DNA from 2 places in the Streptomyces sp. NPDC008092 genome. Region 2 is predicted to be linked to the other one. Evidence: riboswitches for the same ligand, from Rfam matches in the RefSeq annotation. Region 2 holds a riboswitch; the other holds the start of a gene.
The links. A riboswitch is a leader RNA that binds a small molecule or an ion and turns the genes downstream of it on or off. The one in region 2 is predicted to bind cyclic di-AMP.
Positions count from the first base shown of each region.

Region 1: it holds a riboswitch for cyclic di-AMP, as region 2 does, so the genes downstream of both, ACFZB3_RS45630 (peptidoglycan DD-metalloendopeptidase family protein) here and ACFZB3_RS11280 (NlpC/P60 family protein) in region 2, are expected to answer to the same signal.

Region 1 covers NZ_JBIBHY010000022.1:111,493-119,226, reverse strand. The annotation lists gene lhgO (L-2-hydroxyglutarate oxidase) at 1-291, shown strand, start outside; gene trmB (tRNA (guanosine(46)-N7)-methyltransferase TrmB) at 333-1,229, shown strand; gene ACFZB3_RS45640 (PrsW family glutamic-type intramembrane protease) at 1,240-2,601, shown strand; gene ACFZB3_RS45635 (aldo/keto reductase) at 2,702-3,658, opposite strand; gene ACFZB3_RS45630 (peptidoglycan DD-metalloendopeptidase family protein) at 3,818-4,855, opposite strand; cyclic di-AMP (ydaO/yuaA leader) riboswitch at 4,863-5,023, opposite strand; gene ACFZB3_RS45625 (SpoIIE family protein phosphatase) at 5,274-6,371, opposite strand; tRNA gene ACFZB3_RS45620 (tRNA-Met) at 6,579-6,652, opposite strand; gene ACFZB3_RS45615 (hypothetical protein) at 6,748-7,455, shown strand; gene ACFZB3_RS45610 (dihydrofolate reductase family protein) at 7,523-7,734, opposite strand, start outside.
Region 2 covers NZ_JBIBHY010000003.1:448,829-456,562, forward strand. The annotation lists gene ACFZB3_RS11270 (hypothetical protein) at 371-724, shown strand; gene ACFZB3_RS11275 (tellurite resistance/C4-dicarboxylate transporter family protein) at 737-1,711, opposite strand; gene ACFZB3_RS11280 (NlpC/P60 family protein) at 1,807-2,955, opposite strand; cyclic di-AMP (ydaO/yuaA leader) riboswitch at 2,963-3,137, opposite strand; gene pcrA (DNA helicase PcrA) at 3,450-5,963, shown strand; gene ACFZB3_RS11290 (peptidoglycan DD-metalloendopeptidase family protein) at 6,037-7,518, opposite strand.

The DNA.
Region 1 (7,734 bases), on a different contig from region 2:
CACTGGCGGTACGGGGGCGGGGAGCTGCTCCGGTCGGTGTCGAAGAAGGCGTTCACGACGGCCGTACGGCGGCTGCTGCCCGCCGCGGAGGAGGGGGACCTGGTGCGGGCGGCCGCGGGGGTGCGGGCGCAGGCCGTGCTGCGGGACGGGACGCTCGTCGACGACTTCCTGATCAAGGAGGGGCCGCGCGCGGTCCACGTGCTGAACGCGCCCTCGCCCGCGGCGACCGCCTCGCTGCCGATCGGGCGGGAGGTGGCCCGGAGGGCGCTGGAGACGCTGGGCTCGGCGTGACCCCCTCGGCCGTCCGGCGGGGGCCGTAAAATCGACGCACTGTGTCTGACTCCCGCAACGCCCCCGAAGCCCCCCGGCCCGCCGAGACCGGCCCCGCCGGGCACGTCCCCGGTGCGCACCCCGACCACACCCCCGGAGTGTCCGTCCGGCACACCCGGGCCAAGGGGGAGCCGCGGTTCCCGGACGGGCCCAGGGCCGATCCGGCCGGGTCGCACTTCGAGCGGCGGATCCGCAGCTTCCAGCCGCGCCGCAGCCGGGTCACCGCCGGGCAGGCCGACGCGCTGCAGCGGCTGTGGCCCAAGTGGGGCCTGGACATCGACGGGCAGCAGGTCATCGACCTCGGCGAGCTGTTCGGGAACGACGACCCGGTGGTGCTGGAGATCGGGTTCGGGATGGGCGAGGCGACCGCGCAGATGGCCGCCGAGGAGCCGGGCGTCAACATCCTCGCCGTCGACGTGCACACGCCGGGCCAGGGGAACCTGCTCAACCTCGCCGACCAGAACGGGCTGTCCAACGTCCGGGTCGGGAACGGCGACGCGATCATCCTGCTCCGGGAGATGCTGACGCCGGACTCGCTGGACGGACTGCGCGTGTACTTCCCGGACCCCTGGCCGAAGAAGCGGCACCACAAGCGGCGGCTGATCCAGCCCGAGGTCCTCGACCTCGCCGCGACCCGGCTGCGGCCCGGGGCGATCGTGCACTGCGCGACCGACTGGGAGCCGTACGCCGAGCAGATGCTCGAAGTGCTCGACGCCCACCCGGAGTTCGAGAACACGCAGGCCGACGGCGGTTTCGCGCCACGTCCGGCGCACCGGCCGCTGACCCGTTTCGAGGGCCAGGGACTGGACAAGGGACATGTGGTGAACGATCTGCTCTTCCGTCGCGTACAGCACCGGGTGCCGCAGAGCGAGCAGCACCGTCAGGAGTCACCTCGTTAGGGTCGATGCCGTGGCCACCTCCCCGCCGCCGTACTCGCCGTACCCGCAGCATCCGGCGTACCCGGCACACCCGCCCTACCCACCGGACCCCGCCGACCGCGGTCTGCGGCATCCCCGCTGGTGGCAGCGGCGCTGGGTGCGGTACGGCGCGCTGGGCACGCTGCTCGCCCTCTCCGGTCTGGTGATCCTCGCGCTGGTGCGGGAGCAGACGGGGACGGAGGGCTTCCTGGTCGGGCTCGGGCTCGCCGTGCTGCCCGTGCCGCTGCTCGTGGGCGCGTTCCGGTGGCTGGACCGGGTGCAGCCGGGACCCTGGCGGAACCTGCTGTTCGCGTTCGCCTGGGGCGCCTGCGCGGCCGCGCTGATAGCCATCGTCGCCAACAGCTTCGCGACCAGATGGATAGCGACGGCGACCGCGGACCCGAGCAGCGCGGACCGGCTCGGGGCGACCCTGATAGCGCCGGTCGTCGAGGAGTCGGCGAAGGCGGCGGCCGTCCTCCTCGTCTTCCTCTTCCGCAGGCGGGACTTCACCGGGATCGTCGACGGGGTGGTGATAGCCGGGGTCACCGCCACCGGGTTCGCGTTCACCGAGAACATCCTCTACCTCGGTACGGCCTTCGGGACCGACCAGCTGACCGGGGACAGCGGGATCGCCTCCGTCACCGCCGCGACGTTCTTCGTGCGCATCGTGCTCTCCCCGTTCGCGCACCCGCTCTTCACCGTCCTCACCGGCATCGGCTTCGGCATCGCCGCGTTCTCCGGGGAGCGGCAGCGGGCGCGGCGGGTGCTGGTGCCGCTCGCCGGGCTGCTGCTCGCGATGAGCATGCACGCGTTCTGGAACGGGTCCTCGACGTTCGGGCAGTACGGGTTCTTCGCCGTGTACGGCATGTTCATGGTGCCGGCGTTCGGGCTGCTGGCCTGGCTGGCGATCTGGACGCGGCAGCGGGAGCTGCGGACCGTGCGGGAGGAGCTGCCGGCGTACGTCTACGCGGGGTGGCTGGGGACGGCGGAGCCGTTCGTGCTCGGGTCGATGCGGGCGCGGCAGATGGCCCGGGAGTACGCCGCGTACCACTTCGGGAAGGCGGCGGGGCGGGCGGTCGCCGAGTACGAGGGGTACGCGACGACGCTGGCGCTGCTGCGGCGCCGGGGGCAGCGGGGGCAGGCGGGGGCCGACTTCGTGGTGCGGGAGCGGGAGCTCCTCACGGAGCTGTGGAACCGGCGGGAGCTGGTGCGGCCGGCCCTGGAGTACGCGGCGCGGACGGCCGCGCCGGGCGGGTGGCCTGGGTACGGCGGCCAGACGCCGTCGGTTTACGGGGCGCCGGGGTGGTACGGGGCGGCGGTGCCGTACCCGGCCTACAACCCGTACCGGAGTTAGGGCTTCGGGTCGCGGAGAGTTCGGCACCGCCGGGACGCGCCGCGCGGGCTGGGCGCCGTTGCGGCGGAAGAGATCTGTGAGCGGCGGAGGAAGAGGACCGTCAGGCCGAAGCCCTCGTCAGTTTCGTCAGTTCCTCGTCCGTCAGGGTCAGGTCCGCCACGCCCAGCAGGGGCGGGAGTTGCTCCAGGGTGCGGGCCGAGGCGATCGGGGCCGTGATGGTGGGCTGGGCCGCCAGCCAGGCCAGGGCGACCGTGGGGACCGGGGCCTCGTGGGCCGCGGCGATCTCGTCCAGGGCGGCAAGGACCTTCTGGCCGCGCTCCGACTCGGCGTACTGGGCGGCCCGGCCCGCTCGCGCGCTGTCGACCGTCGTACCGGGGCGGTACTTGCCGGTGAGGAAGCCGGCGGCCAGCGAGAAGTAGGGGACGGCCGCGAGGCCGGTGCGGGAGGCCAGGTCCTGGAGGGGGCCCTCGTAGGTGTCGCGGGAGACCAGGTTGTAGTGGGGCTGGAGGGCCACGTACCGGGCGAGGCCCTCGCGGTCGGAGAAGTCCAGGGACTCCTGGAGCCGCTCCGGCGTGATGTTGGACGCGGCGATGTGCCGGACCTTGCCCGCCCGCACCAGCTCGTCCAGCGCGCCGATGATCTCCTCGACCGGGATCTCGGGCTTGTCGAAGTGCGTGTAGTAGAGGTCGATGTGGTCGGTGCCCAGACGGCGCAGGGACGCGTCGGCGGCGGCCTTGATGTTGGCGGCGGACAGGCCGGGGTACTCGGGGTGCTGGCTGACCTTCGTCGCGATGACGACGTCGTCGCGGTTGCCGCGCGCCTTGACCCAGTTGCCGATGATCGTCTCGGACTCGCCGCCCTTGTTGCCCTCGATCCACGCCGAGTACGAGTCGGCGGTGTCCACGAAGTTGCCGCCCGCGGCGGCGTACGCGTCGAGGACGGCGAAGGAGGTGGCCTCGTCGGCGGTCCAGCCGAAGACGTTGCCGCCGAGGGCGAGCGGGAAGACCTCCAGGTCGGAGGCGCCGAGCTTGCGGAGGGAAGGGGAAGAAGCACTCATGCTTCACTTCAACACGCGTCGCCGGGCACCCCATGCCGACGCAACACGAAGTTCTTGTAAAGGCGCGCCGCCTGCCCGGGGCGCGGCACACCGACGGCCCTGACGCCGGGGGGTTGCCGTCAGGGCCGCCGGGGGCCGGTGGGTGCGGTCCGGGTCAGGTCAGGGGTTGAGGCCCTTGCCGCGCAGCCAGGTCATCGGGTCGATGGCGGTGGCCTGGCCGTTCGGGTGGACCTCCAGGTGGAGGTGCGGGCCGGTCACGTTGCCGGTGGCGCCCACGCGGCCGATGACGTCGCCGGTGGAGACCTTCTGGCCGACCTTGACGCCGATCGAGGACTGGTGGCAGAACCACAGCTCGGTGCCGTCGTCGAGGGTGATGATCGTGCGGTAGCCGTAGGAGCCGGCCCAGCCCGCCTCGGTGACCGTGCCGCTGTGCACGGCCTTGATCAGCGTGCCGGTGGGCGCCGCGAAGTCGAGGCCGGTGTGGTAGCCGGAGGACCACATGGATCCGGCCTGGCCGAAGGTACCGGTGATCGTGTACGAGACGACGGGCAGCGTGTACTGCTTGGCCAGCTCGGCGAGGCGGGCCTGCTCGGCCTTCTGCTTCGCGGAGGCCTCGGCCTTCTCCTTGGCGTCGGCGGCCTTGGCGGCGGCCGCCTTCTCCGCCTTGGCCTCGGCGTCGGCGACCGCCTTGTCGGCGGCGGCGACGGCCTTGGCGCTGGCCTTGGTGTCGAGCTGGCTCTGCTGCTGTGCGGCCTGGGCGATGATCCGGCTGCGCAGCGCCTCGCCGGCGTCGGACGAGGAGGAGTCCGCGTCGGTGGCGGTCGTCGTGGTGACGCTGCTGAGCGCGGTCCGGGTCGCCTGGTGGCCGCCGTCCTCGCCGAGCAGCGAGCCGACGGAGGACGGCAGGTCGGGCAGCGAGATGGAGACCGGCGGCTTGCCGGTGTTGGCGCTGGCCATGCCGCCCGCGCCGACGGCGGCGATGACGCCGACGCCGAGAACCGTGGAGCTGCGGGCGAGCCCGCCGCCCTTCTGCTTGGCGACCCGGTGCCGGCCGCGTACCGCGGAGAGGGACTCCTCGGTGGGGTTCCACTCCTCGAAGGGGCCTTCGTCGGCGCGGTAGCCGCCGTAGCCGAAGGTCTCGGGCTGACGCTGGCTGGGCACGAACGGGGCTGTCGGAGCAGGCGGGTTGGACGCCACGCGGGCGCACTCCTTTCCTTCCGCCGCCTACCGGGTTAGCTGACGGGTTCGGAGCAGGAAGGTCTCCTACGCGCGTATACCGGCCGTTTCGTACCCGGCGGTAGCCGTGCGATTCACCCCAAGGTGGTGGTTCCCCGGTTCCCTTGCGGGATTCGGCGCATGCGCACGGAGCCGTCGCGGGTGACGGCTGGGACGACCGCGCTGCGTTATCGAACGTTAATAGACCCGGCTACCAGATTCCAAGCTGTTCGTCTTGATCATTAAGCTTTCAAAGCTTGGACTTACCTGCCACGACCGGTCAAAAACGGTCGAGTCGGCGGTGCGCGCTGCTCAGCTCAGGAGTCACACAGGTTTTGATGGTGACTCAGTTGTTATGCGCAGGGCGGTCGCACGGACACCGAACGTGACCGCCCGCCGCTCAGGGCCGTCGCACGGCGAGCAGTGCCATGTCGTCCGTCATGCCGCCGCCGGTGTGCCGGCGCACCTCGGCCGCGAGCCGGGCCACCAGGGGGCCCGGGGCGGTGACGGTACGGCCGGTGAGCCGCCGCTCCGGGTCGTAGAACCGGCCGTGCGCGTCCCGCGCCTCGGAGAGGCCGTCGGTGTGCAGCAGCAGCGTGGCCCCGTTCGGGAACGCGTGCTCGGCGGCCCGGTCCGGCCAGGCCCCCAACTCGCCCATCCCGAGCGGCAGCGCGGCCTCCGGCGCCCGCACCGGGCAGACCTCGCCGTCGCCGTGCAGCAGCAGGGGCGGCGGATGGCCCCGGTTGACGAGCCGGAGCGTGCCGTCGCCGTGCGGGAGTTCGGCGAGTACGGCGGTGGTGAAGCCCTCGTGGGCGTCGATGCCGCCGCGCCGGACGCCCTCGCGCGCCAGCGCCCGCTCCAGCCGCCCGGCCACCGCCTCCAGCGTGGCCTCCTGCTCGGCGGCCTCCCGGAACGCCCCGATGACCACGGCGACCGCGGCGACCGCGCCCATCCCCTTGCCGCGTACGTCGCCGACGACCAGCCGCACGCCGTACGGGGTGTCCTGGACGGCGTACAGGTCGCCGCCGATGAAGGTGCCTTCCTGCGCCGCCTCGTAGCGGGCGGCGATCTCGAAGCCGCCGATCCGCTCGGCGGGTTCGGGCAGGACGGCCCGCTGGGCGGCCTCGGCGACCTCGCGGGCGGAGGCGAGGCGCTGGTCGCCGATGCGGACGATCCGGTTGATGCCGGCGGCGAGGACGGCGACGGTGGCCACGGTGACGACCTCGGTGACGGCGTCGGCGTCCGGGAGAACGGCGAACCGCGCGTGCACGGCGTAGGTGGCGACGAGTGCGGCCAGGCCCGTGAGGAGGGTGGTGCGCAGGGAGGAGAGGGGTGCGGCGATCAGCGGGGCGGCCGTGAAGAAGGGCACCGCGGTGAAGGGGGCGGGGGTGAGGACGTCGTAGCAGACGCCGGTGCAGATCAGCAGCGCCGGCAGGAAGCGGGCGAGGGTGCGGGCGGATGCCTGGCCGTGCTGCGCCACCTCTCCACGGCCCACCACGCGACCCCCCTGACGTTCCCGATGCCCTACGTGTTCGACGTGTCCGGTGTGTTCGATGCCTGTCCGTCCAGGTTTGCGGCTGTGAGCGGGTGGGGCGAATGGTGTGGGCCGGGCGGATGAGTGCGGAAGTGTGTGATGAGGAACACGTGCCCGGATATGACTCAGGGCCGGAATCCTCGGATCTTGGATTCCGGCCCTGAGCTTCAGTAGCGGGGACAGGATTTGAACCTGCGACCTCTGGGTTATGAGCCCAGCGAGCTACCGAGCTGCTCCACCCCGCGTCGGTGACACCAGCATACGCCATCCGAAGGGGGTGAGTCACACGGGTTGAGACGCACGGGGTGGCGGAGGGCGGCGGAGGCCGCCGCGGGGGTCAGTGCACGCCGAAGCACCGGGCCTGGGCGACCGCCTCGCGGGGGCCGCCGTCGAACGGCCGGCCGTGCCCCGGCAGCAGGACCGTGTCCCCGTCCCGCCCCGGCGCTCCCGGCCGCGCGGCGAGCAGGTGCCGGCGGGCATCCGCATGCTCCTGGAGACGTGGTCCGCGCTGCCCGTGGTGGTGGCCGGGCGGCTCTGCGACGTACGCGCGGCGACCCCCCTGGCCGTCGCCCTCTCCCCCGCGCACCGGCCCGGGGCGAACCTGGCCCGGGAGGTGTTCCTGAACGACGCCGTGCGCACCCTGCACCGCGACTGGGACGTCACCACGGCGGGCCTCGCGTCGACGCTGCGGGTGGCGGCCGGGGAGGATCCGGGCGACCCGCGGCTGTCCGCCCTGGTCGGTGAACTGTCCGTGCACAGCGAGCGCTTCCGGTATCTGTGGGCGCGCCACGACGTCCGCCCGAAGCAGGGCGGACGGGCCCTGCTGCGGCACCCGCAGGTCGGTGAGCTGGACCTCCGGATCGAGAAGCTGGCGGTCCTGGGCACGAACAGCCTGACCATGATGTGTTTCCACGCCGAGCCCGGCAGCCCGTCCGCCGAGCGTCTGACGCTGCTCGCCAGCCTCACCGCGGCCGGGCCACCGGCGGGCACGGCTGCGCCCTCGGCCGCGGCAGAGGGCGCAGAGGAGCTGCGCCACCGGCTCGGGTGAGCCCACGCCCACGCCCACGCAAGCAGACGCCCCTGCGCCCCTCCGCCCGGCCCCTCCGCCCCTCCCCTCAGCCGAGGAGATGCCCGTTCGGCGCCTTCGCCAGGCCCTCGTACTCCCCCAGCACCAGTACCTCCACCCCCGCCTCCCGCAGCATCCCCGTCCCGTCGGCCGCCGCCACGAACGTGTCCGGCTCGCGCCACGCCGTCACCACCCGTCGTACCCCCGCCCGGAGGATCAGCTCGGCGCAGGGGTGCGGGCGGGAGGCGCGGTGGGTGCAGG
Region 2 (7,734 bases):
TTGCGCGTCCGGCGGCGGCCCGCACAGGGGGAGTGGGCCGCCGCCGGGCTTTCTCGGCGGTGGTGCCCGACTGCCGCCCCTGGCCCGGGCGGCGGTGGGGAGTCGGTCACCTGGGGGAGGACGCTAGGCCCGGGTGTGTCGGCTCGGTAACGCGATGCACGGAATTGGCGTGACCGGATCGTTACCCGACGGTATGTGTACGGGATTCCGGTCCGGAGTCGTCGGCTTCTCGGGGTGGGATGACCGAAGCGGCGGTTCCGGGGCTGGTGGGAGACGCGGGCTGCTATGGGGTGCATATATGCGGGGCGGCGGGTGCCGAGGGAGGGGCCGGTGACCGGTGCCCCGTACGGCCCTGATTAGGCTCCGGGCCATGGACGTACTCATCCATCTCTTCGTCGGCCTGCACATCATCGGCATCGCCGCGCTCCTCGGCGGTTTCCTCACCCAGATGAAGGCGATGGGCCAGGGCACGGCCCGGTTCGTCCCCGGGATGCTGCACGGCGCGTTCACCATGCTCGCGACCGGCGTGATCCTGGTCGGCCTCAACGAGGCCGACGACCACCACGTCAACACCGTCAAGATCGGCGTGAAGCTCGCCCTGCTGATCGTGATCCTCGGGCTCGTCTACGTGAAACGGGACGACGAGAAGGTCGAGAAGGGCGCCTTCGGCCTGGTGGGCCTGCTCACCATGGTGAACATCTTCATCGCCGTCCTGTGGACCTGATCCCCGGCATCCTCACCGGGCCTTCCTGAGAGCGGCGCGGGCGCCCGCCGCCGCACCGGCCGCCACCGCCAGCCAGGCCGCCACCGTGACCCACACCAGCACCCGCCCCGGCCACTTCAGCCACGCGCCGCCGACGGCGGCCGCGACCGACAGCGTCGCCGTCGCCGTCATCCCCATCGGGAACACCGTCGCCCAGCGGCGCACGTCGTAACGCGGCCGGGGCCACGCCGCCTCCGCGGCCAGCAGGACGGCGTACCAGGCCAGGCTCAGGACCAGCAACGCCACCGTCACCACGCGCAGGACGCCCCGGTCGTCGTCGTTCCACAGGTACAGCCGCGCACTGTCGGCGGCCAGCAGCCGCGCCCCGGCCAGCGCGGAGATCGCGAGCCCGCCGCCCGCCACCCACTGGTCCCCGGGCCCCTGGGCGATCTGCCGCCACTCGAACCGGGGCACGGCGAGCCCGTACATCGCCAGCCCCAGCCAGAAGAGGACCAGCGAGAGGTGCGCGAGCCACGCCGTCGTCAGGGCCGCCGCCAGCGTCGCGCCCAGCACGGCCGACCCCTGTGTGGCCACGCAGGCGAGGAACACCGTTCCCGGCATCCTCGGCTTCCAGTGCCGCACGACGAGGACCAGCAACGGCGGCCACAGCGCCACCGACAGCGCCAGCAGGGCCTCGGCGAGGGGCTGCCACCCGAGCGCCGAGAACCGCGTCCCCAGCACCGTCGTCGCCGCCACGGCGGTGAGCGCGCCCGGTGTCCGCGCCTCCGCCGCCCACCGCCGGCGATCGAGCGCCAGCCGTGCGGCGAAGTCCGCGGCCAGTGCCGCCCACAGCGCGCAGGCCGCCGCCAGCGCCACCCGGGACACGGTCTCCGCGCCCGCCAGGTACAGCCCCTCCGACATGATGCCGGTGGCCATCACGGCGCCCCCGGCCCCGGCCGCAGGCGAACACCGCGCCCACCAGGCGCCGAGGGGTGAAATGCCGGACATGCCCCTGATGCTAGGGAGAGTCGGCCGCGGCAGGGGCGGGGCACGCGCGCGTACGGCCCGAAAAGCGTGCGGGCGACGGCGGGCGCCCCGTGGGATCAGGCCGGGCGCACCACGCTGTGGATGATCGACTCGCCGCCGTAGTAGATCGACTCCTCCCGGACGTACGCGCCGGGCTTCGGGGCGTGGATCATCATGCCGTTGCCGATGTAGATGCCGACGTGGCTGACGTCGTCGTAGAAGAAGACCAGGTCGCCGGGCTGGGCGTCGGAGAGGGGGACGGTGGTGCCGGCGTTCACCTGGTCGTAGGTGGTGCGCGGCAGGGAGACGCCCGCGGCCTTCCAGGCGGCCTGGGAGAGTCCTGAGCAGTCGTAGGAGCCGGGGCCGGTGGCGCCCCACACGTACGGCTTGCCGATCTGCGCGCGGGCGAAGGCGATCGCCTTGGCGGCCTTCGTGGCGTAGGTGGAGGAGCCGGAGCCGGAGGACGAGCCGCTCGACGTCGAGGACGAGGAGGACGACGACGCCTCCTGGTCGGCCGCCGCGGCCTGCTGCTTCGCCAGCTCCGCCGCCTTGCGGTCGGCCGCTTCCTGCTGCTGCTTCTCGATCGCCGCCAGCCGGGCCTTCTCCGCGGCCGTCAGCTGCGACAGCAGCTCCCGTGCGGAGGCCAGCTTCGTCTGCACGGTGGTCTTGGCCGTCTTGAGGTCGTCCTGCGTCTCGGTGAGCGTCTCGAGGCTCCGGGCGGCCTCCTGCCGCTTCTTCATGGTCGCGGACCGCTGGGTGACGTAGTCGTCGACCGCGCCCTTCTGGCGCGTGGTCAGGCGGCTCATCAGCTGGTCCTGGTCGAAGTAGTCCTGGGGACTGTCCGCGAGCAGGAAGGTCGCCGTGTCGGGAACGCTCGCCCCGGTCCGGTACTGGGCCGCCGCGAACGAACCCAGTTCCTCACGTGCCTCGTTGAGCCGGTCGGTGCGCCGGGCGACGTCGTCGAGCAGCGTGTCGACCTGCTTGCGCTGCTTGCCGGTCCGCTCCTTCGCCGCGTTGTACTTCTCGGTCGCCGACTCCGCCTGCCGGTAGAGGGCGTCGACCTTCTTCTCCACCTCCTCCAGGCTCGGCTTGCCGTCCTCGGAGGGCGCGGCCTCGGCCGTCTGGGAGAACAGGGCCATGGAGGTGAGTGCGGCGGTGGCCAGTGCGGGGGTGCGTATGCCTGCCGTGCGCGTTCCTGACGGCCGGGACTTGCGGTGCGACGCCAACGGGGGCGACTCCTTCCAGTGTTCCGCCTACCGAGTTAGCTGTCGGGTTCGGGCGGGTGGTTCGGAAGGGTTGCCCTACGGTCCGTTCCCCGGAGGGGAGTCGGGACCGATTCACCCCGGGATCGGTGTGGGTCCCCGGCTCCGGATGCGCGGTGGCGCCCCGGACTCGGCGGAGGCCGTGCGGCCCGGCGATGTTCGCCGGTGGGGGTCGTACGGCCTGCCCGGCACGCTAGCCAACTCGTGTGGTCTCTGTGAAGTTTGATGTGCGATATGCCCGATACATTTTCGTGACCTTGATGTTGGGAATTGTTCAGGCGGGGCGATCTGGGGTGCTATGGGCGACTTGCCCGAGGTGACAGGGAGGCTCGCGGTGGGCGTTCGCCGCTGCGTGACGCGCGTCGACCGGCCGTGACCGAGTGGTTCTGTTCGGTTACCCGGCCGAGTTTTCGGGGCGGCGGCCGGTTGTCGGTGGGGCGCCCTAGACTCGGAGAGCGATGAGCAGCCTCTTTGACGACAGCTTCCTGGCGAACCTCCAGGCCCCCCGCGGCCATGACGAGGAACCTCCGCCGCCGCCCGAGGACGAGCACGCTCCGGAGTCGATTCCGGACGATCTGTTCGGCGGGAAGTTCGACGTGCCCCCGGACCGGGACGCCTACTACCGCGACGGCGCCGCACGCCCGGCCCTGGACCCGGCCGCGCTCCTGGAGGGGCTGAACGACAACCAGCGGGCGGCCGTCGTGCATGCCGGCTCTCCGTTGCTCATCGTGGCCGGCGCCGGTTCCGGCAAGACGCGCGTGCTCACCCACCGCATCGCCCACCTCCTCGGCGCGCGCCAGGTGCACCCGGGCCAGATCCTCGCGATCACCTTCACCAACAAGGCCGCGGGTGAGATGAAGGAGCGCGTCGAGCACCTCGTGGGCCCGCGCGCCAACGCGATGTGGGTGATGACCTTCCACAGCGCGTGCGTGCGGATCCTGCGCCGGGAGAGCAAGAAGCTCGGCTTCACCTCCTCCTTCTCGATCTACGACGCGGCCGACTCCAAGCGCCTGATGGCCCTGGTCTGCCGCGACCTGGACCTCGACCCCAAGCGGTTCCCGCCGAAGTCGTTCAGCGCCCAGGTCAGCAACCTCAAGAACGAGCTGGTCGACGAGGAGGACTTCGCCGCCCGCGCGAGCGACGGCTTCGAGAAGACCCTCGCCCAGGCCTACGCCCTCTACCAGTCGCGGCTGCGCGAGGCGAACGCCCTCGACTTCGACGACCTGATCATGACGACGGTCAACCTGCTGCGCGCCTTCCCGGACGTCGCCGAGCACTACCGCCGCCGCTTCCGGCACGTCCTGGTCGACGAGTACCAGGACACCAACCACGCCCAGTACGCCCTCGTGCGCGAGCTGGTCGGCACCGGCGCGCGCGCCGACGGCACCGGCGCGCGCCCCGACGGCACCGGCACCCCGCCCGGCGAGCACGACCTGCCCCCCGCCGAGCTCTGCGTCGTCGGCGACGCCGACCAGTCGATCTACGCCTTCCGGGGCGCGACGATCCGCAACATCCTCCAGTTCGAGGAGGACTACCCGAACGCGACGACGATCCTCCTCGAACAGAACTACCGCTCCACGCAGACGATCCTGAGCGCCGCCAACGCGGTCATCGAGCGCAACGAGTCCCGCCGCCCGAAGAACCTGTGGACCAACGCGGGCGCGGGCGCGCAGATCACCGGCTACGTCGCCGACACCGAGCACGACGAGGCGCAGTTCGTCGCCGAGGAGATAGACCGTCTGACGGACGCGGGCGAGGCGAAGGCCGGTGATGTCGCCGTCTTCTACCGCACCAACGCGCAGTCCCGGGTCTTCGAGGAGATCTTCATCCGGGTCGGCCTGCCCTACAAGGTGGTCGGCGGCGTCCGCTTCTACGAGCGCAAGGAGGTCCGGGACGTCCTGGCCTACCTGCGGGTGCTGGCCAACCCGGAGGACTCCGTCCCGCTCCGGCGCATCCTCAACGTCCCGAAGCGCGGCATCGGCGACCGCGCGGAGGCGATGATCGACGCCCTCGCCCAGCGCGAGAAGATCAGCTTCCCGCAGGCGCTCAAGCGCGTCGACGAGGCGTACGGCATGGCCGCGCGGTCGACGAACGCGGTCAAGCGGTTCAACACGCTGATGGAGGACCTCCGTACGGTCGTGGAGTCCGGCGCCGGACCCGCCACGGTCCTGGAGGCGATCTACGAACGCACCGGATACCTGGCCGAGCTGCAGAACTCGACGGACCCGCAGGACGAGACCCGCATCGAGAACCTCCAGGAACTCGCCTCCGTGGCACTGGAGTTCGAGCAGGAGTCCGGCGAGGGCGAGCAGCAGGCGGGGCTCGCCGACTTCCTGGAGCGGGTGGCCCTGGTCGCCGACTCCGACCAGATCCCGGACGACGACGAGAACGGCGACGGCGTCATCACCCTGATGACCCTGCACACCGCCAAGGGCCTCGAATTCCCCGTGGTGTTCCTGACCGGCATGGAGGACGGCGTCTTCCCGCACATGCGCGCCCTCGGCCAGACCAAGGAGCTGGAGGAGGAGCGGCGGCTCGCCTACGTCGGCATCACGCGCGCGCGGGAGCGGCTGTACCTCACCCGGTCGGCGATGCGCAGCGCCTGGGGCCAGCCGTCGTACAATCCGCCCTCGCGCTTCCTGGAGGAGATCCCGGGCGCGTATCTGGAGTGGAAGCGGACCGGGGCGACGGCGCCGGTCTCCGCTGGGCCCGTCGCGGGTGTGGCGGCCTCGCTCTCCTCGACCCGCTCGCGCTCCTCGGCGTCGGGTGCGTCCGGCTTCGCCACCCGGCGGACCTCGGAGAAGCCGGTGGTCTCGGTGGCCGTCGGCGACCGGGTCACCCACGACCAGTTCGGCCTCGGCACGGTCGTCGCGGTGAAGGGCACGGGCGGCAACGCGGAGGCGACGATCGACTTCGGCGACGCCAAGCCGAAGCGGCTGCTGCTGCGGTACGCGCCGGTGGAGAAGCTGTAGTGGCGCAGGTGCCGTAGTTCCGGGCGGGCCCCGCTGCGGCGGGGCGCACCGGTATCGCCGGTACCGGCCGGGGTCAGGTCGGGTCGAGCCCGTGGCTGCGCAGCCACGGCAGCGGGTCTATGGCGGCGCCGCCGGCCGGACGCACCTCGAAGTGCAGGTGCGGGCCGGTCGAGTTGCCGGAGTTCCCGGAGTACGCGATCGGGTCGCCGGCCTTCACGGTCGTACCGGCGGCGACGCGGTACGACGAGAGGTGGCAGTACCACGTCTCCGTGCCGTCCTTCGCCGTCACGATCATCATGTTGCCGTAGGCGCTGTTCCACTTGGTGGAGACGACGCCGTCGGTCGCGGCCATCACCGTCGTGCCGTAGGAGACGGGGAAGTCGATGCCCGTGTGGACGGACATCCAGTTGACGCCGGCCTGGCCGAAGTAGGCGCTGAGCCCCCGCTGCGTGACCGGAAGCGCGTACTTCGGGCGCAGCCGCTCCTTGCGGGCCGCCTCCGCCGCCGCCTTCTTCTTCTCGGACTCCTGCTGGGCCTTGAGGTCGATGCGCTCCTGCGTCCGGCTGGCCCGGTCGGCGAAGTCGTCGGCGCCCGCAGAGAGCGTCCTCAGCTGGGCGTCCAGCTTGCTGTTGGCGGCGGACGGTTTCACCGACTGCGCGTCGGAGGCCGAGGCCGTGGTGTCCTTGCCGTCGTCGGTCAGGCCGTTGACGGAGGCGGCCGCGATCCCGGCGACCCCCATCACACACACGGAGGGCACGGCGACCGTCAGCAGCGCGGACCGCTTGGGAGGCGTACGGCGACGGGAACGCGCCCCCGCGCGGGAGCCGACGCGAGTCGCCGCCGGCGTGGCCGGGGTGACCTCTTCCTGGTCCTCCAGCAGTGGCGTTACTGCGGGCATCTCGCCGGTCGCGGACAACTCCGAGTCGTCCGGGGAGTCCGCCGAGGACTCCGCGAACCCGTCGTGCCCGCCGTACTCGCCGTAGTGCCCGTGCTCCGCCTGCTCCTCGAAGTCCCCGTACGGCTCGTGCTGCTGTGCGTGCTCGGGCTCGTGCTCGGGGACCTGCGCCGGGGTGCCGTCGGAGTTCCACTGCGTGGCGTCGTAGACGCCGGTGTCGAAGGCCTGGGTGCCCCACTCCCACTGCTGGGTCGCACCGGCCATGCCGGGCTGGTCGGGCTGCAGCCAGGCGCTCGCGTCCCACTGGCCGCTGGTGTCGGGGGCCGTGCCCTGTGCCGGGACGGTCCACGCGGTGCTGTCGTAGGCGCCGGAGTCGTAGGCGGCGTGGTGCTGGGCCGCGTACGGGTCGTAGTTCAGCGTCTGGCCGCCGGCGGTCTGCCACTGCGTGGTGTCGTACGCCCCGGTGGCCTGGGCCTGGCCCGGGAGGCTGCCGAAGAGCGGGTCGGTGTGGAACCCGGTGCCGGTGGCGGTGTGGTCGCCGTACGTGGTGAAGTCGCCGTACTGGGCTTCCTGGGTGCCGTACGGCGCGTAGTGCGCCGGATCGGCGTCGGAAGCCGGGGCCGGGGTGGTCATGGTCCCCGACGGGTGACGGTCGTTCACCAACTTCTCTTTCGCCTCGACAACAGGGGCTGCCAGAGCAGTGCGGCGACTGTACCCGGCGGTATGCGGGCGCGACAATCTTCAACAGGTTTCGCTGTTTCGGGAAACGGGCATTCGGCCGTGTTTCGGGGGACGACGGGCGCGGGTTTGGCCTTGTGTTCGATGAGCGTTCGAGGCGAGAGGCGGTCCCGGGCGGTCCTCGGCGGTCCCCGGCAG